One region of the Paenibacillus sp. FSL R5-0887 genome, then DNA from elsewhere that is predicted to be linked to it. Evidence: riboswitches for the same ligand, from Rfam matches in the RefSeq annotation. Region 1 holds a riboswitch; each other region holds the start of a gene.
What was found. Region 1 has a riboswitch for cyclic di-AMP ahead of MKY14_RS01920 (KamA family radical SAM protein). Riboswitches for the same ligand answer to the same signal wherever they lie in the genome.
Positions count from the first base shown of each region.

Region 2: another riboswitch for cyclic di-AMP. It lies ahead of MKY14_RS24740 (hypothetical protein); the one in region 1 lies ahead of MKY14_RS01920 (KamA family radical SAM protein).
Region 3: another riboswitch for cyclic di-AMP. It lies ahead of MKY14_RS17210 (alpha/beta fold hydrolase); the one in region 1 lies ahead of MKY14_RS01920 (KamA family radical SAM protein).

Region 1 covers NZ_JBBOCE010000001.1:438,856-443,974, forward strand. The annotation lists gene MKY14_RS01915 (helix-turn-helix transcriptional regulator) at 9-920, opposite strand; gene MKY14_RS01920 (KamA family radical SAM protein) at 1,054-2,229, opposite strand; cyclic di-AMP (ydaO/yuaA leader) riboswitch at 2,361-2,504, opposite strand; gene MKY14_RS01925 (AraC family transcriptional regulator) at 2,553-4,220, opposite strand; gene MKY14_RS01930 (ABC transporter substrate-binding protein) at 4,360-5,119, opposite strand, start outside.
Region 2 covers NZ_JBBOCE010000002.1:1,548,358-1,553,476, reverse strand. The annotation lists gene MKY14_RS24755 (hypothetical protein) at 300-752, opposite strand; gene MKY14_RS24750 (hypothetical protein) at 793-1,314, opposite strand; gene MKY14_RS24745 (hypothetical protein) at 1,329-1,883, opposite strand; cyclic di-AMP (ydaO/yuaA leader) riboswitch at 1,952-2,115, opposite strand; cyclic di-AMP (ydaO/yuaA leader) riboswitch at 2,535-2,724, shown strand; gene MKY14_RS24740 (hypothetical protein) at 2,976-3,392, shown strand; gene kdpF (K(+)-transporting ATPase subunit F) at 3,519-3,596, shown strand; gene kdpA (potassium-transporting ATPase subunit KdpA) at 3,609-5,119, shown strand, end outside.
Region 3 covers NZ_JBBOCE010000001.1:3,859,850-3,864,968, forward strand. The annotation lists gene mnmH (tRNA 2-selenouridine(34) synthase MnmH) at 1-543, opposite strand, end outside; gene selD (selenide, water dikinase SelD) at 602-1,663, opposite strand; gene MKY14_RS17210 (alpha/beta fold hydrolase) at 2,256-3,065, opposite strand; cyclic di-AMP (ydaO/yuaA leader) riboswitch at 3,171-3,357, opposite strand; partial or broken gene MKY14_RS17215 (glyoxalase) at 3,604-3,714, shown strand; gene MKY14_RS17220 (hypothetical protein) at 3,792-3,965, opposite strand; gene MKY14_RS17225 (Nif3-like dinuclear metal center hexameric protein) at 4,050-4,844, opposite strand; gene MKY14_RS17230 (alpha-glucuronidase family glycosyl hydrolase) at 4,869-5,119, opposite strand, start outside.

The DNA of each region.
Region 1 (5,119 bases):
TCAGACTGTCATACTTCTTCATAAAGTTTGAGTGTGTTTTGAAGCTGCTCTTTTAAAATACCTCGCAATGCAGGGGGTTCGAGGACTTCGGCGCCGCTGCCAAAACTCAGCAGAATGGACCAAAGCCAATGTGCTTCCAATGGCTTATACACAGGAATTCGCATCGTCATGCTTTTATCGGAATGAAATTCCTTGTCGACTTGATGAAACTGATCCAAAGCTTCTGCCAGAGCCTCAGGGCCTACCCGGATCACTATTTCCTCCACCTGATCTGCCCTGTTTGAACAGCCGGCCTCTTTGGGTACCTCATGTTGCGAATGAAAGGTATCCTGCGTCAGGAACAAATTCAGCATCCGGGAAAGTCGGAACTCCCGATAGTCCTGCCGTGTCCGGCAATAACCATAGATGTACCAGTTGCTATATTTAAAATGAAGCTTTACTGGTTCCATTTCACGGGTTGTACGTTCATTTTTTACACTGATGTAATCAAAACGGACAACATTTCGTTCCGATATAGCCGCACGTAAAAGAGGAAGTGCGTCAGGATCCGTACGCCGGGTTTCAAGATCCACCGCGAGACTAGAGGTCTGTGGCTCCGTTCCAATCGTTTGCAGCCGTTCAATGGTTCCTTGCGTATGCTCATCTTCAAAAACGGAAGAAAGACTGTTAAGTACAGTAATCAGAGAAGTGACATCATACGAACGGAGCAGGCTTTTATCCATTTTATATCCGTCCATTATGCCATATCCACCTTTAGTACCCTGATACGATACGACCGGGATGCCAGCGGCACAAATCACATCGATATCCCTATAGATTGTTCGCTGGGAAACCTGAAACTCTTCAGCCAGCTTGGAGGCAGATAAAACTTCGTGGTTCAATAGCTTGTAGATCATAGAAATCAATCGTTCCAATTTCATGTGTGCATTCCCACCCATTAGTCCATTTCGTGTTACAGCGTGATTATATCATAGATTTTTTCGGGCTAATTTTGGGAGGGAGGAGTTTTGTTGTTGGCGATGAAGAAATATCCTATGACAGAGTCGATTAAATCTATTTACAGATTAAATCCGCAGGCTCGCCTGATAAATCATTAACAGAAATAATAGCATCGTTTTTTTTCACAGGTGGGGTCCAATATTGCTCATTCCCAGGCAGGTCATCGAACCATTCGGCGTCCTTTGGACAATCTAGAATCATAAATTTTCCGTATTCCTGATCTCTGGATTGATGGTATTTGAGATAGGCTTTTCCGTTATCAATGGCGAGAATTTCTATTTTTCCTGAGGTGTGGCTCATGGATAAGCGTACTCTTTTGCCAAGTCCTGAGGTTCTGGCTTTGGCTTCTTCTACAATTTGATAGACTTGCTCGAGCGGTAATACGAAATCTCGGTTTCCGGCTACGGGCCGGTTCACAAAGAAGTAGTAGGGTGTAACGCCAGCCCATGAAAGCCGGTCCAGTAGTTCCCCTAAAATAACGGGATCATCGTTGATGCCTTTGAGGATGGGGGTCTGATTTACGACAATTGCCCCTGCGTTGTGGAGAGCTTTAAATGCTTTTTTGGCTTCAGGTGTGATTTCACGAGGATGATTGATGTGCGCCATAACATAGATTCGTTTGTCTTCGGTAGAGTAAGTACGAATCAGCTCCAGCAGCTCTTCGTCTTCAGAGATCCGCATCGGATTAAATACGGGAATTTTGGAACCTAGTCTAATGATCTTAACATGCTCAATGCTTCTTAGATTTTCAATAATGGATCTTAGCTTCGGTGTGGAGAGAATTAAACTGTCCCCGCCCGTAAGAAGTACGTTGTTAATCTCCGGATTCTTTGCGATATACTCCAAGCCCGGAGAGACATCAGCCATCGCCTCTTTCACGTCATTTCGGAACAGACGCTTACGGAAACAGTAGCGGCAATAAGCCCCGCAGACCTCGGATACAATCAGCAGTGCAGTTGTTCTATACTTGTGCTGACAACCAGGTACCACATAATTCGTGTCCTCATCGGAGGCGTCCCAGCGCCCATATTCCAGCAGTTCACCTTCGTTAGGAATAACCAGCTTACGGATGGGATCATTTGGATCATCCCAGTTAATTAAAGACAGATAGTAGTCATTTACACGAAAAACAAATTTGTCCGTAATTTCTTTCAGATTCTCTTTTTCCAGCTCAGACAACATAGCTATTTTGTTAATATCCGTGAAGTACTTTACCTTTTGCACGTACATCTCTCCTTTGTCTCGTAGTGTGAGAAATGAGGGAGCCTTAGTGTCAAAGGCCAATCTACTGCCAGCAGGGTCCAAAAAAGCACAAAAAGAGACCCTTAGCAAGGGTCTCTGGTTATGTAAATAACATGAAAAGCAGACCCATCCACTGCTGACGAGGTTAGCTGACGGACTCGGGTAAGATGGTACCCTACATTCTAATGCTCAATGATTCGCCCCAATTAACTGGTTCCCCCGCTTTTCAACTGTAAAAGTTGGAAATTAAGCGTAGATAAAGTATACCCTATCAAGTTTTGAAAAGTCAAAAGAGAATCCTAGATTCACTTTCAATTGTTAGCGCTACTTCCGCCGAGTAGTTTAGGCAACAGCGTTAGCAGCTTCTCCCGGGTTAACGCATCACTAGAGTTCCATTTGCTTCCGTCGAGCAGATAAACATGTTCCTGACGTACTGCCGGGAGACTGTTCCAAAGTGAACTGTCTAGTAATCGTTCCATCGCAGCTCGCGAGTCTTTGCGTTCCGGAATGAGCATGAAGATATGATCTCCGGCGTAGGCAGGCAGTCGCGTTGGATCAACTTCGGCGAACCCTAACTCTTCGTCCAATATGGCCTGGATCTCTTCGGTCGGTTGTAAACCACATGGGGCATAAAGCGCAGTGGAGAATCCGGACATTCCCATAGCATATAGATGATCTCCATGATCATAGACCAAAGCAGAGGCGGTTTCTCCAACTTGAAGGGTTGTCGTGTAAAGCTGCTGCCACATGGCAGCGTTTTTGATTGTGAATGACTCCAGCCATGCTTCGGCTTCGCGCTGTTTACCTAGCCAACTGCCTAATGTCCGCATTCGGTTGTCGAGAGGCGCAAATGAATCAAAGGTGAGTGTCGGAGCGATACCAGAAACTGCTCTGTAGGCTCTTTCATCACTATTTGCCAAAATGATCAAATCTGGGTTTAGGGAAGCGGTCAACTGCGGGTCCAGTGGAAACCCGACGTTGGCGAGCTTCTTAAGCCGATGTTTATAGACGCTGTTCCGGGCGAACGCTTCATCTCCACCGATAGGCTTTACGCCTAACGCGAGAAGGTCGCCAAGTGTTTCGCCATGATAGACAATACGTTTCGCTCGCTCTGGAATCTCCACCTCATGACCCGTCCAATCCTTGACGGTAAGCTTACGACTTTGCTGATGTGCATATTGTCCGGGTGTAACTCCGGTTTTTTGCCGAAAGCGGCGGCTGAAATAGTATTCGTCCGAGAAGCCGACCAGTCTGGCGATTTCCCGCAGTGGTTCAGTCGATTCCTGCAGGAATCGTTTGGAATGATTAATGCGCAGATCCGTCAGGTATTCAAGCGGCTTTTTACCCGTAAGCTGCTGAAAGATCGGTGTATATTGCCAGATTGATATTCCCGCCAGTTCAGCTAACTGCTTCACGGTGATACTCTCTGTATAATGCTCCTGAATGAATGTTATGGTCTTTTCTACGGATTCCGTAGGACTTGGCAGGTGTTTGGAAGGGTAATTATGCTCAAAAAGTAGCAGCAGCAATTCTTGGAATTTTAATTGTCGCTTGAATTGTTGTACATCATCGGTGTTATTCCTGTTCATGAGCAGGTCTTCGACTAGTCGGATTACCTTGGTGAACGGGTGCACAATTAACTCCCGTCTGCCGGAAAGCAGCTCTCCAGAATATCGTTTAGGATGCTCGGTTGTATAAATTGCTGTAAAGGTGATGAGGTAATAATACAACGTCAGCTCCTGGTTGTCCGTACTATAGGAGATTCCAGGAGATAGTAGATAACATTTATCCGTACTTAGCATCACGCTTTGATCATCGAGGTTCAATTGTCCGTTCCCTCCAGTAAATATGAGAAGGGTATAGTCCTGGGTTGTACGCGTTATAGAGCTTGAATCGGCAGCTTGAATCATCAGTTCGGCCTCGTTTAGCTGAAATAGCAGAGAGTGGAGTGGGGGGCAGGACGATGATGTATGCAGCATGGGTTCAGCCTCCGTTCATTTGGTGAGAATGATTATCAATGAATTCATTGTATATAAAAAAAAGAAGCATATCAACAGCTGTTGACATGCTTCTTACAGTTTTTTATCAGCCTTGTGTTAAACTCTTCATCACAGAAGGTTATTTCATATTCAATAGCTGTGGAATTTCCCCAAGCAGCCATTCTCTTGTTGTCGCATCACTTGAAGTCTTCATGATGTCTTGTGTATAGACATATCCGTTCTTGACGGCAGGAAGGCTCTTCCAGATAGGGCTCTTTAATAGATTCTCTGTGGATTGTTTTGCTTCTTCTGCCACTGGAGTCAAGAGGAATATCCGGTCTCCGGCATATTCTTTCAGGACTTCCATGGATACTTCCTGGAACCCTTTACCTTCATCAAGGATCTTCTGAATAGCTGGAGTTGCCTTGAAGCCATTCTCCCCATAGAGTACCTGTGAAAGTCCGGTTGCTGCCATTATAAACAGTCTGTCTCCTGGATAATAAGTGAAGACCGCAGCCGTTTCGCCCTCTTTCATGCCTGTGGATTTCAATTGCTTCCACATGTTCTCTTCAGCGGTTTTATACTGTGCAAGCCATGCTTCTGCTTCAGTCGTTTTCCCAACAATTCCACCAATGTCCAGCATACGTTCCTGGAGTGGGGCAAAGGTATCAAATATTATAGTGGGTGCAATTTTGGAGAGCTGCTCGAAATCAGCTTCATCTGTGCCCGCATAGATGATCAGGTCAGGCTGAAGCTCCAATGTTTTTTCCAGATTGATAGGGAAGCCTACATCCTCCACACCTTGTAATTGATCTTCAAAAACCTGGCCTTCACCCATAGAAAGAGGATAACCTACCGCTTGCACACCAAGTGCGAGCAAATCGCCATAAGTTTCTCCA
Region 2 (5,119 bases), on a different contig from region 1:
CACTATAGTCGCTATTGGCATGAAAAATGGTGAATTAGTAGCTCTTTTAACCAAATAGTTGCACTGGAGTCCGATACTATGCTCAAAAGGCGATAAACGTGTAAGTAACGTCATCTGGGTCCGTAAGCCTTGGTGGAAGATGATTAGGGCTTGCTTTAAGACGATCCAAGACGTTCATCGCTCGGGATTTCTACTGGAGTCCGAACGCCGGCCATATTTGTGGAAAAGCTTCAATTAAAGGCTCCTGAGTCCGTTAGATGCTTCATGCGCTTAAAGATTGTCTGAATTCTAGTCAGTGACTAAATTATAGAAAGATTTGCGCTCGTTAGTATATCCGTTTGGGTGGTCATCTGCTCCCGTACAGCTCTAAGCTGTGTTTTCAGTGCGGGAACACTTTTTTGCAGAATAATGCTTATTTGAGAAAGAGGCAGCTTTAGACCGTACCACATGACCTTCACAAGCTGTTCCTCCCAAGGTAATGCCTTAGCCGATAGAAGCGAGCGCCGGGCAAAAGAATCAGCACACTGGCGAATACAAGTGCGGTAAGCGTGGATAGAGAATAACTGAGGATCGAAATCATCCTGACGATATATTTTATGAAGCTCTGTGAAGGTGCGGATAGTAATCTTGTCTGCCTCATTAGATTGTTCTAACAACATGGAACTAAGTACGTAGACTTCATTAGTATACTTTTGAACACACTCTGCAAATTTAGTACTGTAGGTGGACTCGGGAGGTAAGGGGTCAGGCATGGTGAACACGATCCTTTCAGATTGAGAGATTTGCTTGAATCTATAATATAGAAAAGTAAGAGATGGATTTATTGATGAGATCGGCGGTGTCTGGTTCCGGGCAACTGTGTTTCTGCTGGGAGGCACTGGATAAAGCTTTGGAAGGTTTGTAGTAGAGCCGTTCACTTCTGGAATTGCTCCCCCCTGCTGCAACACTGTACAGACGCCCTTGCTGAATATGCCCTGCCAAGGATTTACCCTGGAGCTTGGCCTTTAAATCCTGCAAAGCACCCTGAACTAGCTCAAGCTTAACCTGCTCCCAATCTGAACCTTCGCGACGGACCTTATCCAGCGCTTCCTCAAGACGGCAATGACAGATAGCCCGTAAAAAAGAACTCCATTTAATGAGATCGAAATTTTTGGTGTTGGCAGAGATCAGACAAGCCCCCCAACTGCAGCCTCCCTTACAGGTGAGCTTCAGAATACCATAACGGCAGCCTTCAGCCCCTTCCATTCCATAGTGAATAGGCTCGGGTTCATCCAATACAAATACTTCAATGCGGGATAGTCTGCGCTGGTCCATAGTAGGGTTCCTCCTTAGATTTCCAAAAGCTTTAAGTCTACATGATGAGTGACACTAGCCTTTTCTACACAAGCGAGCATTTCCATTTTATTCTCACAGACTGCGGTATGCTCTAGCCATAGTCGGAACTTCTCTTTTCGTATAACAGATAGATGTAAGGGAAAGGTGCTGCGGGATCTCAAGACATACCAACCGGCGCTTACATCTTTCCAAGGCTCCTTGAAGGCTGTAAACCACGGGAGCTTTTGGTGTGATGACCAATCCTGCTGCTGCTGTTGTTCTCGAATTTTTTTATATATCTCATATACAATCTTAGAGTCTAAACAGTCTTTACAAGAAGAAGGTGTGCTGAACTGGCGAAGGGCTTGGATCTGGTTCTGGCCAAATGCATAGCCTACAATGTACCTGTGATTATGTTCTTCGAACCACAAGGCCCCGAAACAAACGTAATTTAGACTTATCGGCTCAAGCAGCCCTTGATGTATCCCTAAATAATAGTGCTTCAAAACATTCACCCCATCCAGCGTGCTATCACCTAATAAGCTCAGGTAACGCAAAAACCGCAGCAAGAGGAGGACCTCTGCTGCGGTTTTGGATTACAGGCAGATATACCTGGGCCAAAGCGTGGCGGATCAAGGGTCTCTCTCTTTACGCTTACGAGGTTAGCTGTCGGATTCGGACGGTGAGAGTCGCCCTACCTATTGAGACTTATGCAGTCTCCTTTGGATTCACCCCAAGTAGGCCAGGTGGCCTGATGGTTCCCCCGTTCCCTGCAATGCAGGAACTCAGCGTTGATTGTTTTTCATGAATTGGATTCAACCCGAATCATACTCTTTTCAAGATTTTCTGTAAAAAACGGAAAATGTTCTTTTAGAGCAATTTTAACCATATCCTGCCGACTACGACTGAAAAACGAGGTAAATAGGTATTTATGGCGTGTTATCGCGCCTCTTTCTCGTTCAGCCTCAGCTTCTTGCGTTTCTACCTATAATGGGAATTTGCAGTATTTTCGCTCTAAAAAGGTGAATAAAATCACATGGGTTATAGATAGCGATTAAACGCTCCAAACTCGAGTAAACAAGAGATATAGAGAGATTAGATATCAAGTAAGCGCTATCTAATGGGAAAATAGTTTTTAATTTGCATTATTTTGGCATCATTCAGGTTTTACAAGTCTTCGTGCATAAGAGTATGATTACTCCTGTTTCAACGACAATCGAATATTTGATCCGCTTAATTTCCGATAAGGAAAGCGGGGGAACCAACAATCGGCAGCCGATGTGAGAGTCGGAAGCCGATTATGGGGTGAATCCTGTAGAGGGTGTGAGTGAGCTCGCATCTATACAGGTAGGGCGACTCTCACCGCCCGAATCCGACAGCTAACCTCGTAAGCGTATGGAGAGAGGATGAGTGCAATGTGACCGCTAGCGAGCCACAGAGGAGATCCTTTGTGGCTTTTTGCTGTGCTCTTAGAAGCAAAGCATTTATGGAGGCCTCCCCTAAGAGGTCGCTAAATTCATCATTAGCGGTATTTGTAAGGCAGCGTCTAATGACGTGACACAACCGAGCTTTAGGTTGTGCCCGAAAATGACGATAGGTCAACATCCTTTCGGAGATTTTCGTTGCCTCCTTGTTGTAAATGAGCAGGAGGAGAAAAAAAGATGACGGATCAGAATGAATATGTGCTTGTATGTGCGCCTACAAAGGCGGGAGAACATTTCATTAAACTTCTGAAGTTCAGGGGTATTAAGATGGCGGGATTAACCAACAATGTGGCTGAGAAAGCTTTACTTGAGGAGCTCGGGATTGAGCAGGTTATTCTTGTGGATACCCGCCATCAGAGCACTTGGTTTCGCCCATCGTTCCCGGTAGGCAGGGTATATCTGTTTGAGAGCAGCTTTCCGCTTTGCTGCCGCTATATTCAGATGTGCCGTACCTGGACGACACAGCCGATTTTTGTGATTACAAGTTCAATAAATCCTAGATTGGTCTATAAAAGACTTGGTGCGAGCTATGTAATCTATTCCCATAGTGGTGATGCTGATTTTCTAATCGATAGATCACCTCATCAAGGATAATGGAAGGAGTGCGGAAGATATGATGGATCTGTATATGGTGGCTTCGTTAGCTGTAATTTACGGGTTATTTTATGGCTTTATGCGCTGGTGCGCAGGTGTAGTTGAGGATACGGGGAGGGATAAGCTGTGATTCTAGTAATCGCTGTTACCCTACTGTTGTTTATATATCTGGTTTACGCGTTGATTCATCCTGAGAAATTTTAAGGAGGGGCATTCATGGGCATTTTGCAAATAGTCGTCGTAATTGTAATTCTCATCTTGCTGGTCAAGCCGATGGGAACTTATTTATATCATGTATTTTCTAACGAACCGAATCGTACGGATCGCTGGTTTGCAGGCACAGAGAAAGGTATTTATAAGCTGATCGGCCTGAAAAAACGGGACGGAATGTCCTGGAAGAAGTATGCACTCAGCTTTGTTTTAACTAATATCGTACTGGTTGCTTTCAGTTATATTTTTCTGAGATTACAGCGGGGATTGCCGCTGAACCCGAATGGAATTGCCGATATGGAACAGACGCTTTCATTCAATACGGTGATCAGCTTTATGACCAATACGAACCTGCAGCATTATAGCGGGGAGACGGGACTATCGTATTTTTCACAAATGGCAGTCATCACGATGATGATGTTCACGTCTGCAGCGAGCGGATTTTCTGTTGCGGTTGCTTTTGTCAGAGGGATTACAGGACAGAAATCAGTCGGGAACTTTTTCGAGGACTTCGTAAAAGCACATATTCGTGTATTCATTCCATTAGCTCTGCTAGTTTCATTGGTGCTGGTAGGATTGCATGTGCCACAAACGCTCAAGCCATCGCTTGAGGTCACTACACTTGAAGGCCAGACGCAACAAATCGCTATCGGTCCAGTCGCTTCTTTGGAATCAATTAAACACTTAGGTACGAATGGTGGCGGCTTCTTCGGAGCCAATTCAGCACATCCTTTTGAGAACCCTAATCCACTTACGAACGTTCTGGAGATTCTCTCTATGTGGATGCTGCCAGCCTCTTTGCCATATATGTACGGGTTGTTCGCTAAGAACAAACGTCAGGGCTGGGTGATTTTCACAGCAATGATGACCTTGTTCGTACTACTGCTAGGATTGAATTATTATGCGGAAACCAAAGGCAATCCAGCTATCAATGCGCTGGGGATTGAGTCTTCGCAAGGCAGCATGGAAGGTAAAGAGGTACGTTTTGGTATCCCGCAATCTTCGCTGTTCACTTCGGTAACAACGGCAGCTACGACAGGTAGTGTTAACAATATGCATGATACGCTGACACCGCTAGGTGGCATTACCCCTCTGGCCCTAATGATGCTCAACAACGTCTTTGGGGGAAAAGGTGTCGGACTAATCAATATGCTGATGTATGCCATCATGGGTGTCTTCTTATGTGGACTAATGGTTGGCAGAACACCAGAGTTTCTCGGGCGAAAGATAGAAGCCAAGGAGATGAAGCTAATTGCGATTGCTATCCTTGTGCATCCGTTCATTATCCTTGTACCAACAGCAGGTGCGTTCTTAACGGACTTGGGCAACGGTTCCATCACGAATCCCGGATTCCATGGACTTAGCCAAGTGTTATATGAATATGTCTCTTCTGCCGCGAACAATGGTTCAGGATTTGAAGGGCTTGCGGACAACACCACCTTTTGGAATGTTACAACCGGGATCGTAATGCTGCTTGGCCGTTATGTCTCTATAATCGCGATGCTGGCAGTTGCAGG
Region 3 (5,119 bases), 3.4 Mb from region 1:
AAAAATAGAACCGCGATGACCTGCCATCCCTTCCAAATCCAGAACGGGGTAGCCTTGCGCTTTCAGGCGGTGTAACAGATTGGTTTTACCTGTGCCTGTATTTCCGTGAATCACATAAGACTTCGCCTTACATTCATAGGACTCCAATTCGTCGAGCACCCATTTACGATAAGCCTTATAGCCGCCTATCAGCCGGTAAGCATGAATATCCATTAAAGAGAGTACGGTCGCAGTTGTACGGCTGCGCATACCTCCCCTCCAGCAGAATACAGCTTTGTCTCCTTGAATCGCTGCAAATTCTTTGACAAAAGAAGGCAGTTTTGCCGCAGCAATCTCCAAACCACGTTCTTTCGCGGCCTGCACACTTGTCTGTTTATACAACGTCCCTACTTCAGCCCGTTCCTGATCATCAAAAAAAGGAATATTCAAACTATCCGGCAGCGTTGCATCTTTATATTCAGAAGGAGATCTAACATCAATAATGGTGATCTGCTTCTTGTTTTTTAACACTCTAAGTTCTTCCAGTGTAATGTCCTGAAACAATATGCTCTCTCCTCTGGTGGCTAACCTTCATAATTTGCTCTAAGCTGATATACAACAGTTATTCCACAGCAGCTATAACTGTAATCTGACCCGGATGCTCTTCCGTTACCTCTCCGATCAATGCCGCTTCTACCCCTGCATCTACTAACTCTTTTAGCAAATCTTCGCTTTGTTCAGGGGCCACAGAGATCAGCAGTCCGCCAGAAGTCACAGCGTCACATAGAATATAGCGGCTTAGTTGGTCCATCTCCTCCGGATAAAGAATGCTGCCTTCCAGATGGGCAAAGTTATTCTTAGTGCCTCCTGGAACAAATCCCTGCTCCGCAAGCTCTCTTACTCTTGGCAGCATCGGTACATCGCCTTGACGAATGATCAGGCCCGTGCCGCTCCCTTTAGCCATTTCCGAGGCATGTCCCAGTAGCCCAAATCCGGTAACATCTGTACAAGCATGTACATCATAAGGCTCCATGATTTCAGCCGCTTTTTTATTCAAAGTAGACATTACTGTCGTAAGGCGTGTGGTTTCTTCAGGAGATAGCTGATCCTTTTTAATGGAAGTTGTTAAGATCCCCACACCGATAGGCTTCGTTAGAATCAGCTTGTCTCCCACCTTGGCGCCCGCATTCGTTCTTACTTTGTCAGGATGCACAAGGCCCGTAACGGCCAATCCGAATTTGGGCTCTTTATCGTCGATGGAATGTCCGCCCACAAGAGTAGCTCCTGCTTCCTGTACTTTATCCGCTGCACCGCGCAAAATGTCACCGAGAATGCTTTTATCTAAAACAGAAATAGGAAAGGCCACAATATTAAGCACCGTAAGCGGCTTTCCACCCATCGCATAAATATCGCTTAATGCATTGGCTGCTGCAATTTGACCAAATGAATAGGGATCATCCACGATCGGCGTGAAAAAATCAACAGTTTGCACTAACGCTAATTCATCACTTAAACGATACACCCCTGCATCATCACTAGTATCAAGACCTACAAGTAGATCCGGGTTAGGAACAGTTGGTGGCAGACTACGAATAACCTGCATGAGATCGGCGGGACCGATTTTGCAGCCGCAGCCCCCTTTTGAAGATAATGAAGTCAGTTTTATAGTTTCAGCTTGAGACATCATGACTCAGCTCCTTTAGTATGAATTATCTTAATCTTACACGAGTAGATCGCATTGTACAAAATGCAAGAGTAGCAGATGCGTTGCTTACTACGCCTCCTTCTATAACTATTTAGAGTCTATTGTTCTTTCCCACGTCTGGTGAGCTATATTTGGTGCTGTGGTAGGGTAGGGACATTAAGTGGCGTTCTAGGTACAATATGCTTGTAAATGTTCAACATCCATCGGTTAGTAAAATAACCAAAGGCTGGCTCATTCGTAGATTTCACTACGGATGAGCCAGCCTTTAGTTAGATATCCATTATATTAGGGAAATTCTCCCTAATGTTCATCGATAATCGCTTTAAAATGAGGTTTTTAGGGAATTCCTCCCTAAAAATTCATGCAAATACCCATTTATGGCTAAAAACATCCTATTATTAGGGAGGATTTCCCTAATCTACGTTCTAGGAGCCATAATCTCCTTCATTTTAGGGAGAATTCCCCTAAAGTTCTTCCCAGAAAGACGACCCATAGCCAGCTCATTCCGCCCTGGCTATGGGACGCCTATTTTCTCACTTAAACGCTTCGCTTGTGAAGGTCTCCCTATAGATCAGCTAATCTGCTGACTGCCCTGCTGCTTCTCTAAGAAACGCTGAAGAATCGCATTGAATTGCTCCGGCTGGCACAGATTACTTGGATCTAATGCGTTCGGAATAATCGCCAACTGCGCCTGCGGCAGCTGAGACACCATTTCCTTCATACAATTCACTCCAAATTCATTAAAGTCCCCCACAATACATAATGCAGGACGTTTAAAAGCCTTTAAACATCTGGTGTAATCAACATGGCTCGTAGCCAGCCTTTGCCGATATAACTCCCGGGGGCGTTTGTCCAGCAGTCCTCTTCTAATCTCATTGTAGGCCAGACTCCAGCGCTCTCGGTACATCATCCGAATCGAAGGCAACACCAGCTCGCTTGGGAGATAATACATTAGTAAACTGCAATATGCTGCCATAGTTTGTATTTTCCCTACTATTGTTGATCCGTGAGTCCTACAAAAGCTATCCGCGACCACAATGGCTTTTACACGCTCAGGATATTGTTTGGCAATATGCTGAACGACTAAGCCACCATAGGCGATTCCTACAAAAACTGCTTCACGGATACCTAGGTCATTCAACAGCATAATCAGATCCAGACATTGCGTCTCAATAATCTCATGTGGGGCCTCCAGCAGTTTACCAGACTTGCCATTCCCCCGTAAATCGCACAAAATCACTTTATATTTATCGGAAAAATACTCCAGCTGTGGTTTGAACATACTGTGTGTTAATCCATGTCCATGGATAAACACAACCGGAGTGCCAGTTCCATTGATTTCATAATAGAGCGAAGTTCCGTTCAGTTTAGCGATAGGCAAAGGTAACACCTCTTTCATAATAAATTCTACGACTATATCTGCTTAAAAACGCAGCAAAAAACCACAGAGGGATTCTCTGTGGCTATTCATCACTAAACACGCCATTCATCCTCTCTCCATACGCTTACGAGGTTAGCTGTCGGATTCGGGCAGTGAGAGTTGCCCTACCTGCAGGGATGCATATTATGCACCCGGAACAGGATTCACCCCATAACCAGTGCCGACTCTCACATCGGCTGCCAGTTGTTGGTTCCCCCGCTTTCCAGAAACGGAAATTAAGCGGATTGCTTATGTAATTGTAAATTTAAGATAATTCTCAGTTCTGAGATGAATCATACTCTTGTAAGGTTTTCTTGTAAAGGAGGGCTCTGGTCAAAATAATGTTGAAAGCAATGCTTTTCATTTCATATTAAGCATACTCTTCATTTTCTCTTTCTTTTGCTCTTGTTTACTCGTTTTCTTTAGAAAAACTGCTCTGAAGCAAGCGAAAAAGGGGGTGATTCACCAGTACTTTCCTATTTAATAAGAAACGACAATCTTCAATACCAATATTGGGCCAGTTTCTGTACCTTGGGGTGTTCGTCGTTTCTATGTCCCCGATCCGTTTGGCAAGCTTGTTAATATTATTTCACATGAACAGCACGAATGATTTCATAAAAAAGAAAAAAGCTAAGCAGAATCAGAGATCTCCCCCTGTCCACTTAGCTTCCTTTTACAATACTATGGCTACAAAAGATCGGCGTTTTTCAATGCATGCTCCCAGCTTGGAAAAAAGAACAGCGCACTTCTCATAAGCTCTGGGTCGCTTTGCTTTACTTGTTTTTTACTGATCGAGCTTCCGTCGCTTTGCAGCTTTTTGATCCGACTTAATACTTCATCAGCCTCCAAAGGAATTTCCATTGAAACACTCCTTTCTCAGTGACCTGTTTCCCTTCATTTTCTCCATAATATGTTTATTTATTCCGTACTCTTAATTTCCCCAGATTAAACCATCTGATAGATGGGTTGTTCAGCAATGAACCGGGTAGGAAGCATGGGATATTTGTCTGCTAAGATTTCAGCTAAATATTTCATCCCCGGCGCTTCACTCTCCGCATGACCTAACATGATGAGCGCTTTAGATCTGCCTTGGTGCCCTGCATCCCGCACATATTCCGGAGTCTCCCACTCTGGTCCCTCTCCAGCGATAATTAAATCAAGATTGTGATCATTAAAAAGCGGAATAGCCATCATCCCGCCTCCTCTGTAACCTACTAATATCCCTACGCGTTTGCAGGACAGAGACAGGTCACCAGCAGCGCGTACATAAGAGATGCCTAGCTTACTTTTAATATACTGAGCAGCTTCCATTACAGTCATAGCAGGAATAGTGAGAATCGTAGCAGCCGCTTGCTGCTCTTCCACATAGTCTGACCAATCCAGCTCTCGCAGCAAGCCCATCATAATCCCATCCGGCTCTTGCCGATGCCAATAATCATGATAACGAAAAATAGCTATTGGGGAATGTTCGATCAGACTTTTTTTCGCATGATAAACCGGATCACCTTCTAACCACTCGCTCGCTGCATGATGGCTATAAAATACACCTTCATGCGTGATCAGCAAATTGGCTCCTAACGCTATTGCTTGCTCCACAATATTTTGTGTGGCAGAGAAGGCCGTAATAATCCCTGTGACTTCAGTTTCCGGTTCCCCTGGGTTCAGAATATCCACAGTCCCTTCTACCTGTTCCACAGTTCCCATTAAATCTTTCAAAATCGCTCTAATCGTGAGGCTCACTATCATCATCCCTCGAATCGAAATCTAATAAATCTTTCTGCCTTTAAGATCCTCAATTCCGCTCTTGCGGTAAAAATACGTATTGATCCGATCTCTCCATTCCTGCGCATGCTCTGCTTGCTCTTCAAGACGTTGCTTCACTTGCACATACAATCCACTCTCCATGCTGCCTTCAAGTGATTCCCATGTTGCTAGAAGCTGTGCAGCCTGCTCTGCCCCCTCGAAATGAGTATCGTAGATATGTTGTATAACCGTTTGCCCCGATTGCAGAACAT